2 regions of the Intrasporangium zincisolvens genome follow, and region 1 is predicted to be linked to the other one. Evidence: riboswitches for the same ligand, from Rfam matches in the RefSeq annotation. Region 1 holds a riboswitch; the other holds the start of a gene.
The links. A riboswitch is a leader RNA that binds a small molecule or an ion and turns the genes downstream of it on or off. The one in region 1 is predicted to bind S-adenosylmethionine.
Positions count from the first base shown of each region.

Region 2: it holds a riboswitch for S-adenosylmethionine, as region 1 does, so the genes downstream of both, RY076_RS23680 (putative leader peptide) here and RY076_RS08015 (aminotransferase class V-fold PLP-dependent enzyme) in region 1, are expected to answer to the same signal.

Region 1 covers NZ_JAWIIL010000002.1:794,813-799,141, reverse strand. The annotation lists gene RY076_RS08025 (FtsK/SpoIIIE family DNA translocase) at 1-376, opposite strand, end outside; gene RY076_RS08020 (MFS transporter) at 501-1,928, shown strand; SAM riboswitch class IV at 2,020-2,141, shown strand; gene RY076_RS08015 (aminotransferase class V-fold PLP-dependent enzyme) at 2,180-3,568, shown strand; gene RY076_RS08010 (endonuclease/exonuclease/phosphatase family protein) at 3,585-4,329, opposite strand, start outside.
Region 2 covers NZ_JAWIIL010000006.1:186,980-191,308, forward strand. The annotation lists gene RY076_RS16860 (amino acid ABC transporter ATP-binding protein) at 1-675, opposite strand, end outside; gene RY076_RS16865 (amino acid ABC transporter permease) at 672-1,739, opposite strand; gene RY076_RS23680 (putative leader peptide) at 1,887-1,964, opposite strand; SAM riboswitch class IV at 1,997-2,110, opposite strand; gene rpsA (30S ribosomal protein S1) at 2,424-3,911, opposite strand; gene RY076_RS16875 (class I SAM-dependent methyltransferase) at 4,120-4,329, shown strand, end outside.

The DNA of each region.
Region 1 (4,329 bases):
CCACCTCGCCGAACGAGCCGGTGACGCCCCACCACTCGCGGGCCGCGACGATGACGGCCAGGGCGATGAGGGCGAACCCGATGCCGTCGCGCTTGTGCTCGGGCTCGAGGTCTGCGGCGCTGTGGCCGACGCGGCGCACGGCACCTCCGGCGAGGTGCGAGACGCCCATCCACGTGTTGCGCACGGCGTTGAAGGGGAACGGCAGCCCGCCACCCCTGGCCTTGCTCTGGCCCTTGGTCTGGCCCTTCCGCGGGGCGGCCGGCTTGCGCTGCGCGGGGCGCGTGGACCGGGCGGCCGCCGGGCGCGACGACGTGCCCTTGGCGCGCGTGGCGGCCGCGGAGCTCGTGCGCTGGGTGGTGGACGGACGTGTCGCCATGCTGGCACCGTACGTCAACGCACCGCTGAACTCACGCGTCACACGCGCACCAGAGCCAATCCGCACCGGACGGCAGTGCCGTGAACCTGAAAGGCCTCCCGCGGACGACTCCTACTCTGGGGACGTGGGCACGGGGTCACCCCCGACCGAGGGAGACGAGTCCGGCGGCGGGCTCACGCCGCCCGGCCGTGCTGCGCTCCGCCAGCTGCTGCGCATCCGGCCCTTCCGCGACCTCTTCGCGGCCGGCACCATCTCGAGCTTCGGCGACTGGCTCGCCCTGCTCGCCACGGCGGCCCTCGCCGCCGAGCTGGCGACCGGCGGCGTGGGCGAGTACCTCGCCGTCTCGGGCGTCTTCGTCCTGCGCATCGCGCCCGCCGTCGTCCTCGGCCCGCTCGCGGGAGTCGTGGCCGACCGGCTGGACCGACGCCTCACGATGGTCGTGGGCGACCTGCTCCGCTTCGGCCTCTTCGTCTCCATCCCCGTCGCCGGCTCGCTGTGGTGGATGTACGTCGCGATCGTGCTCATCGAGTGCGTCTCCCTCTTCTGGAACCCGGCCAAGGACGCCACCGTGCCCAACCTCGTGCCGCGGGAGCGGCTGGAGCTGGCGAACCAGCTGGGTCTCGTGGGCAGCTACGGAACGGCGCCCCTGGCCGCCCTCGCCTTCTCGGGCCTGTCCCTGCTCGGCGCCCCGCTGCACGCCGTCCTGCCCGGGCTCGACCCCGAGGGCATCTTCCTGGCGCTGTACGCCAACAGCGCGACCTTCCTGCTCAGCGCCGGGATCATCTGGCGGATCTCCTTCCCCGCGCGCCGGGCGAGCGAGAGACTCGCGGGCCAGTCGCTCGTCCGGACCGTCGCCGACGGCCTGCTCGTGATCAGGCAACGACCCTTCGTGCGAGGCCTCGTCGGCGGGATGCTCGGTGCCTTCGGCGCCGGCGGGCTCGTGGTCGGCCTCGCGACGCGCTTCGTCCAGGACATGGGGGCGGGCGCACCGGGCTACGGCATGCTCTTCCTCGCCGTCTTCACCGGCATGGCGGCCGGGATCGTCGCCGGCCCGCGGGTGCTCGGCGGGCTCTCGAGACCGCGCATCTTCGGCGCCGCCCTCGTCGGTGCCGGAGTGCTCCTGCTCGTCCTCGCCCTGGTCCCGGTGCTGCTCGTCGCGCTGCCGGTCGCCACCCTTCTCGGCGCCGTCATCGGCGTGGCCTGGGTCGTCGGCTACACGCTCCTCGGGCTCACCGTCGAGGACGAGGTCCGAGGCCGCACCTTCGCGCTGGTCCAGTCGCTGAACCGCGTCGTGCTCGTCCTGGTGCTCGCCGTCGCTCCGCTGCTGGCCGCCGGGGCGGAGGCGCTGCTCCCGCTGCCGCGCACCGTGGACCTCGGGCCGGTGTCGCTGACCTACGCCGGGGCCACGGCCGCCTATCTCGTCGCCGGGCTCGCGATGGGGACGGCCGGCGTCAGCGCCTGGCGATCGATGAACGACAAGCCGGGGCTGACGCTCCTCGCGGAGATCCACCAGGTCCGGCGCGGCCGCCACGGCCGGCACGGTGGGCGCTGACGCAGGCCCGGAGCCCAGGTCGTCTCGGATGGCGACACGCGTCGACCGCGAGGTGGACATCCTCGCGACCGCGCCCCTATCGTCGAGGCCAGGTCAAGAGTGTCAGCGACAAGCCCCGGCTCGCTGGCCAGCAACCCTCCTCCGCGGTGGGGTGCTCCGGGTGACGACCAGGCCGCCCTCGGCTGGTTTCGACGAGGTCGGCAAGCGCGGACCTGCACCGGTGGGTCCCAGGACTCACGAGGAGCACTGCCATGTCGGCCCTTCCCAGCACCACGACCCTCTGTGGCGGCGGGCCCGCCCCCGTCGTGCGCACTCGCGCCCTGCACGTCGTCGCCGACGCCGAGGCCCTCCCGCGCGTCTTCGGCGCAGGTCTGCGCGTGCCGACCACCGCCGGCGAGGTGGCCTACGCCAACCTCGATCACGCCGCGTCGACGCCGGCGCTGCAGACCGTCAAGGACGCCGTCGACCGCGCCCTCGAGACGTACTCGTCGGTGCACCGCGGCGCCGGGTACGCCTCGCGGCTGACGAGCGCCTGGTACGAGCAGGCCCGCGAGGAGGTCGCCCGGTTCGTCGGGGCCCGCGAGGACGACGAGGTCGTCTTCACCCGCACGACGACCGACTCGTGGTCGGCCCTGGCCCACGCCCTGCCGAGCCGCGCGGTCGTCTTCGTCTTCGGCAGCGAGCACCACTCGACGCTGCTGCCGTGGGGCCGTTCGCGCACCGTGCGCCTTCCGATCCCCCAGGGCACCGACGACGCCCTCGACCTGCTCGACGAGGCCCTCGCCGACCACCCCGGCAAGCACCGGCTCGTCGTGCTCACCGCGGCCTCGAACGTGACCGGCGAGGTGTGGCCGGTCGAGCGGTTCGCGCGCCTGGCCCACGAGCACGGCGCCCGGATCGCCGTCGACGCCGCACAGCTGTCGGCCCACCGCCGCATCGACCTCGCGGCCTGGGACGCCGACTGGGTCGCCTTCTCCGGGCACAAGACCTATGCGCCGTTCGGCACCGGCGTGCTCGCCGGGCGTCGCGACTGGCTCGACGCCGGCGCCCCGTACCTGCCCGGTGGCGGGGCGACGGCGTCGGTCACCCAGTCCGGCACGGTCTGGGCCACCGGCCCGGCCCGGCACGAGGGCGGCAGCCCGAACGTCGTCGGCGCCATCGCCCTGGCCGCCGCCTGCGCGACGATCGAGCGTCACCGCGACGCGATCGAGGCCCACGAGGAGGCCCTCCTCGAGCGCCTGCGCAGCGGTCTCGAGGCCGTCCCCGGCGTCGACGTGCTCTCGCTCTTCGGCGACGACCACGACCGCGTCGGCGTCGTCGCCTTCACCGTGGCCGGCTTCGAGCCGTCGCTCGTGTCGCAGGTGCTCTCGGTCGAGCACGGCATCGGCGTGCGCGACGGCAAGTTCTGCGCCCACCTGCTCGTCGACGAGCTGCTCGAGGACCCGTGGGGCGAGCGTCCGGAGACCGCCGTGCGCGCCAGCGTCGGCCTCGGCAGCACCGCCGAGGGCGTGCAGCGCCTCGTCGACGCGGTGGCCGGCCTCGTCGCCGAGGGCCCGTCTCGGACGTGGACCCGCACCGCCGCCGGCTGGACCGTCGAGGGCACCGACCCCCGCGACGTCGAGGTCGAGCGCCCCTGGTGAGTCCCGCCCCGGGCGATCAGCGCTTGGCGGGAAGGCCGTAGGACGCCCAGACCGCGGCGTGGTCGGTGCGGTTGAACGCGACCTGGCCGGCGTCGACGAGGACGAGGCCCCGGCTCAGCTGGTGGTCGAGCGCGACGTAGGGCGGGATGCGGTGCCCTTCGAACGGCCAGGTGCGCACCCAGCCGTTGCCGGCCGCCACCTGGGCGTCGACGAGCCCCTCGGCGAGCCGGCGGAACACCGGGTGACCGGACGAGGCGTTGAAGTCACCGGCGAGCACGAGCGGCTCGGTCGTCGGCTGCTCGCGCACCCACGTGGTCAGCGAGGTCAGGCCCGCGTGCCAGCGGTCCGTCTGGTACCGCAGCGGGGGCGGTGGGTGGACGGCCCGGAGCCGCACCCTCCCGACGGGCGTCGTGACCTCGACGACCGGCTGGAGGCTGTAGCTGACCGTTCCCACGCCCTTGTCGAGCTCGGTCAGCGGGAACCGCGACAGCACGAGCGTGCCGATGACGCCCTCTCGTGCTGCACCGGCTCGCTGGGTGAAGAACGTCCGCGCGCCGACGTCGTCGAGGTCGGTGACGGCCTCAGGCGTCGCCTCGAGGAGCACGAGCACGTCGACCCCGTGGTAGCGGACGGCATCCATGAGCTGCTGCGGGTTCGCATGCCCGTCATTGAGGTTCACGGACATGACCGTGAGATCGGCCTCCGCCTTGGGGCGGGTGCTCGACGACCACGCGGGCGCCACGACGACGAGCGCCACGACC
Region 2 (4,329 bases), on a different contig from region 1:
GGTGTCGGCGACCTCGCGGGCGAACCCGACCTCGTGCGTCACGACGACCAGCGTCGCCCCGTCGCGCGCCAGCTCCTTGATGACCTCGAGCACCTCTCCGACGAGCTCGGGGTCGAGAGCCGAGGTCGGCTCGTCGAAGAGGATGACGTCGGGGTGCAGGGCCAGCGCCCGGGCGATCGCGACGCGCTGCTGCTGGCCCCCGGAGAGCTGCCGAGGGTAGGCGGCGGCCCTGTCGGCGAGGCCGACGCGTGCCAGCAGCCGACGAGCCTCCTCCTCGACCTCGGAGCGGCGGCGGCCCTGGGCCGACACCGGCGCCTCGACGACGTTCTCGAGGACGGTCAGGTGGCCGAAGAGGTTGAACTGCTGGAAGACGAACCCGATCCGGCTGCGCTGGCGCAGGATCTCCCGTTCCGACAGCTCGTGGATCCGGTCACCCGACTGGCGGTAGCCGATGAGGGCGCCCTTGACGCGGACCTGGCCCCGGTCCACCTTCTCGAGGTGGTTGATGGTGCGCAGGAGCGTCGACTTGCCCGAACCCGAGGGGCCGAGCACGACCGTGACGGTCCCTTCCTCGAGCCGCAGGTCGATGCCGTCGAGGACGACGTGCCCACCGAAGGACTTGGTGACGTCGCGGAGGTCGACGACCGGTGGTGCCGTCGCGGTGGGGATGCTCATCGGGCCTCCCCCTGGGCGTCGGTGGTCCGGACGCCGACGCCGGCGAGCCGCGACCGCAGGCGCTGCAGCGGCGTCGGGGGCAGGGCTCGCGAGCTGCCCTTGGCGAAGTACCGCTCCACGTAGTACTGGCCCACCGACAGCAGCGTGGTCAGGACGATGTACCAGACCGTCGCCACGAGCAGCAGCGGCACGACCCGGGAGTTGCGGCCGTAGATGACCTGCACCTGGTAGAAGAGCTCCGGGATCGCGAGCACCGAGACGATCGAGGTCCCCTTGAAGAGGCTGATGACCTCGTTGGCGGCGTTGGGCAGGATCGAGCGCATCGCCTGCGGCAGGACGATCCGGGTTAACTGTCGCGTTCGCGGGATGCCGAGGGCGGCCGCGGCCTCGCGCTGGCCCTCGTCGACCGACAGGATGCCGCCCCGGATGATCTCCGCGGCGTACGCGGCCTGGTGCAGGGCCAGGCCGAGGACGGCCGCACCGAGGGCACCGAAGAGGTCGTTCGTCGAGACGCTGCCGAACGAGGGCCCGAAGGGCAGGCCGAAGGAGATCGTCTGGTACAGGTAGGCGATGTTGAACCAGAAGAGCAGCTGGACGATGAGTGGGATCGAGCGGAACGCCCAGATGTAGGTCCACGCGACCGAGCGCAGGAACCCGTTGTGCGACAAGCGCATCGCGGCCAGCACGACGCCGAGGGCGAAGCCCGTCACGGTGCCGAGGACGGTGAGCTGGATCGTCGTGCCGAGGGCGCGCACGATGGTCTCGCTCGCGAAGTAGGCGGCGAAGGTCGGCCACTCCCAGCCCGGGTTGGTGGCCAAGCCGTTGACGAACATCGCGACGAGGACGAGCACGGCGGCGACGCCGACCCAGGTCCACGGGGTGCGCCGCGGGACGACGGTCAGGCCGGTCCCGGCATCGTGGGCGTCGTGGGCGTCGTGGGCGTCGTGGGCGTCCTGGGCGTCCTGGGCGTCGGGAACGGCGCTCGGTGACGGCGTCGCTCGTGGTGGTGTCGGAGCCGCCGGCGAGGCGGTCCGCGGGACGGAGGCGGTGGACACGGAGGTCACGGGGTTCTCCTGGGGACGCGGGGGCACCCGTGCGGGACGGGTGGCGTGGTCGGTGGTCTGCGTCGGCCGCGTCGGGCCCACGGGATCACCGTGCGGCCGGACGCGCACCGCCCGGGCGTCGTCAACCGACGCGGCGGGGGCGGTGGGTCACCGGCGACAGAGCGCGCTGGACACCCGGAGCAGGTCGACGTGACGACGGGCCACCGGGGTGGTCGTCCGTGCCATGACTGCTCCTCGGGTCCGGGACCCGATCCTCGAGTCCGCGCTTGCCGGAGCCCGTCGGGCGCCGGCCAGGTCCTCACCCGGAGCACCCCGCCGCGGAGGAGGGTTGCTGTCCAGCGAGCCGGGGCTTGGCACTGGAGCTCTTGACCTGCCACCGACACTACGGACGGCCCACCCGGTGCGCAAACCTCCCGAACCACCCCTGCCGCCCCCGGCGGCGCATCGCCACCACTCTCGACCCTTCATCGAGTTCCCTTGGCGCGCAGCCACATTCGGCGCTCCGTGCCACCTCGAGCGAAGGGCATAATTCCTACTCAGCGCATCGGATATTGGCCGAGGACTTCTTGAATCCTGAGACGGGGCGCCCGCCCTGGCACCACTCCCCCGGTCCCCGGAGACGCGACAGGGCCCCGGACCAGATGGTCCGGGGCCCTGTCGACGTCAGAGCGTCAGAGCGTCAGCTCAGTTGCCCGTCAGCTTCTCACGGAGAGCCGCGAGCGCCTCGTCGGAGGCGAGGGTGCCCTCGGCGGGAGCCGGCGCGTTGCGCTGCTCGTCGCCGCCCTGGTCGCCCGTCGCGGACGAGTAGGACGTCGAGGTGCTCGGGCTGGACGCAGCCTCGGCGTCGGCCTTCGTCGCGGCGTCGACCTGGGCCTTGTGGGCCTCCCAGCGAGCGTGGGCGTCGGCGTACTGACGCTCCCACTTCTCGCGCTGGGCGTCGAAGCCCTCGAGCCACTCGTTCGTCTCCGGGTCGAAGCCCTCGGGGTACTTGTAGTTGCCCTGCTCGTCGTACTCGGCGGCCATGCCGTAGAGGGTCGGGTCGAACTCCGACGCCGCGACGGCCTGGTCGTTGGCCTGCTTGAGCGACAGCGAGATGCGACGACGCTCGAGGTCGATGTCGATGACCTTGACGAAGATCTCGTCACCGACGTTGACGACCTGCTCCGGCAGCTCCACGTGGCGCTCGGCCAGCTCGGAGATGTGCACGAGGCCCTCGATGCCGTCCTCGACGCGCACGAACGCACCGAACGGGACGAGCTTGGTGACCTTGCCCGGGACGACCTGGCCGATGGCGTGGGTCCGGGCGAAGTGCTGCCACGGGTCCTCCTGCGTCGCCTTGAGCGACAGGGAGACACGCTCGCGGTCCATGTCGACGTCGAGCACCTCGACGGTGACCTCGTTGCCGACCTCGACGACCTCGGACGGGTGGTCGATGTGCTTCCACGACAGCTCGGAGACGTGGACGAGACCGTCGACGCCGCCGAGGTCCACGAACGCACCGAAGTTGACGATGGAGGACACGACGCCCTGACGGACCTGGCCCTTCTGGAGCTCCTTGAGGAACGTCGTGCGCACCTCGGACTGCGTCTGCTCGAGCCACGCGCGGCGCGACAGGACCACGTTGTTGCGGTTCTTGTCGAGCTCGATGATCTTGGCCTCGATCTCCTTGCCGACGTACGGCTGGAGGTCGCGGACACGGCGCATCTCGACGAGGGAGGCGGGCAGGAAGCCGCGCAGGCCGATGTCGAGGATGAGACCACCCTTGACGACCTCGATGACGGTGCCGGTGACGACGCCGTCCTCCTCCTTGATCTTCTCGATCGTGCCCCAGGCGCGCTCGTACTGGGCGCGCTTCTTGGACAGGATCAGACGACCTTCCTTGTCCTCCTTCTGGAGGACGAGGGCCTCGACCTCGTCACCGACCTGGACGATCTCGCCCGGGTCGACGTCGTGCTTGATGCTCAGCTCGCGCGAGGGGATGACACCCTCGGTCTTGTAGCCGATGTCGAGCAGGACCTCGTCCCGGTCGACCTTGACGATGCGACCCTCGACGATGTCGCCGTCGTTGAAGTCCTTGATGGTGGCGTCGATCGCCGCAAGGATGTCTTCCTGAGAACCGATGTCGTTGATCGCGACCTCAGGAGCGGTCTTCTCGACCGTGTTGGCAGTCATGTAGTAGGAACTCCGATTGTGGACAGTTACGTTGGAGACCTCGTGGCGGCGAGCCCGTGGCCCGGTGCCCCGACGTCGTGTGGACAGGTTCAACATTGAGCGCACACAGTCGTGTGCGCCGAGCAATCCTATCGGCGCTGTCAGCATCCGGTCAAAAGGCGGGACGGACGCCGTGAGCACACCTGAGAACACCCCGACGCCCGTACCCATCCAGGTGCCCACCGAGGCGACCCGCCGTGCGGCCGCCGCGCGCGAGACCGCGACGGCCAACCGCACGTGGTGGGACGCCGAGGCGCCCGGCTACCACGCCGAGCACGGCGCCTTCCTCGGTGACACCGACTTCGTCTGGGGTCCCGAGCGGCTGCGCGAGGAGGACGCCGGCCTGCTCGGCGACACCGCCGGGCGCGACGTCCTCGAG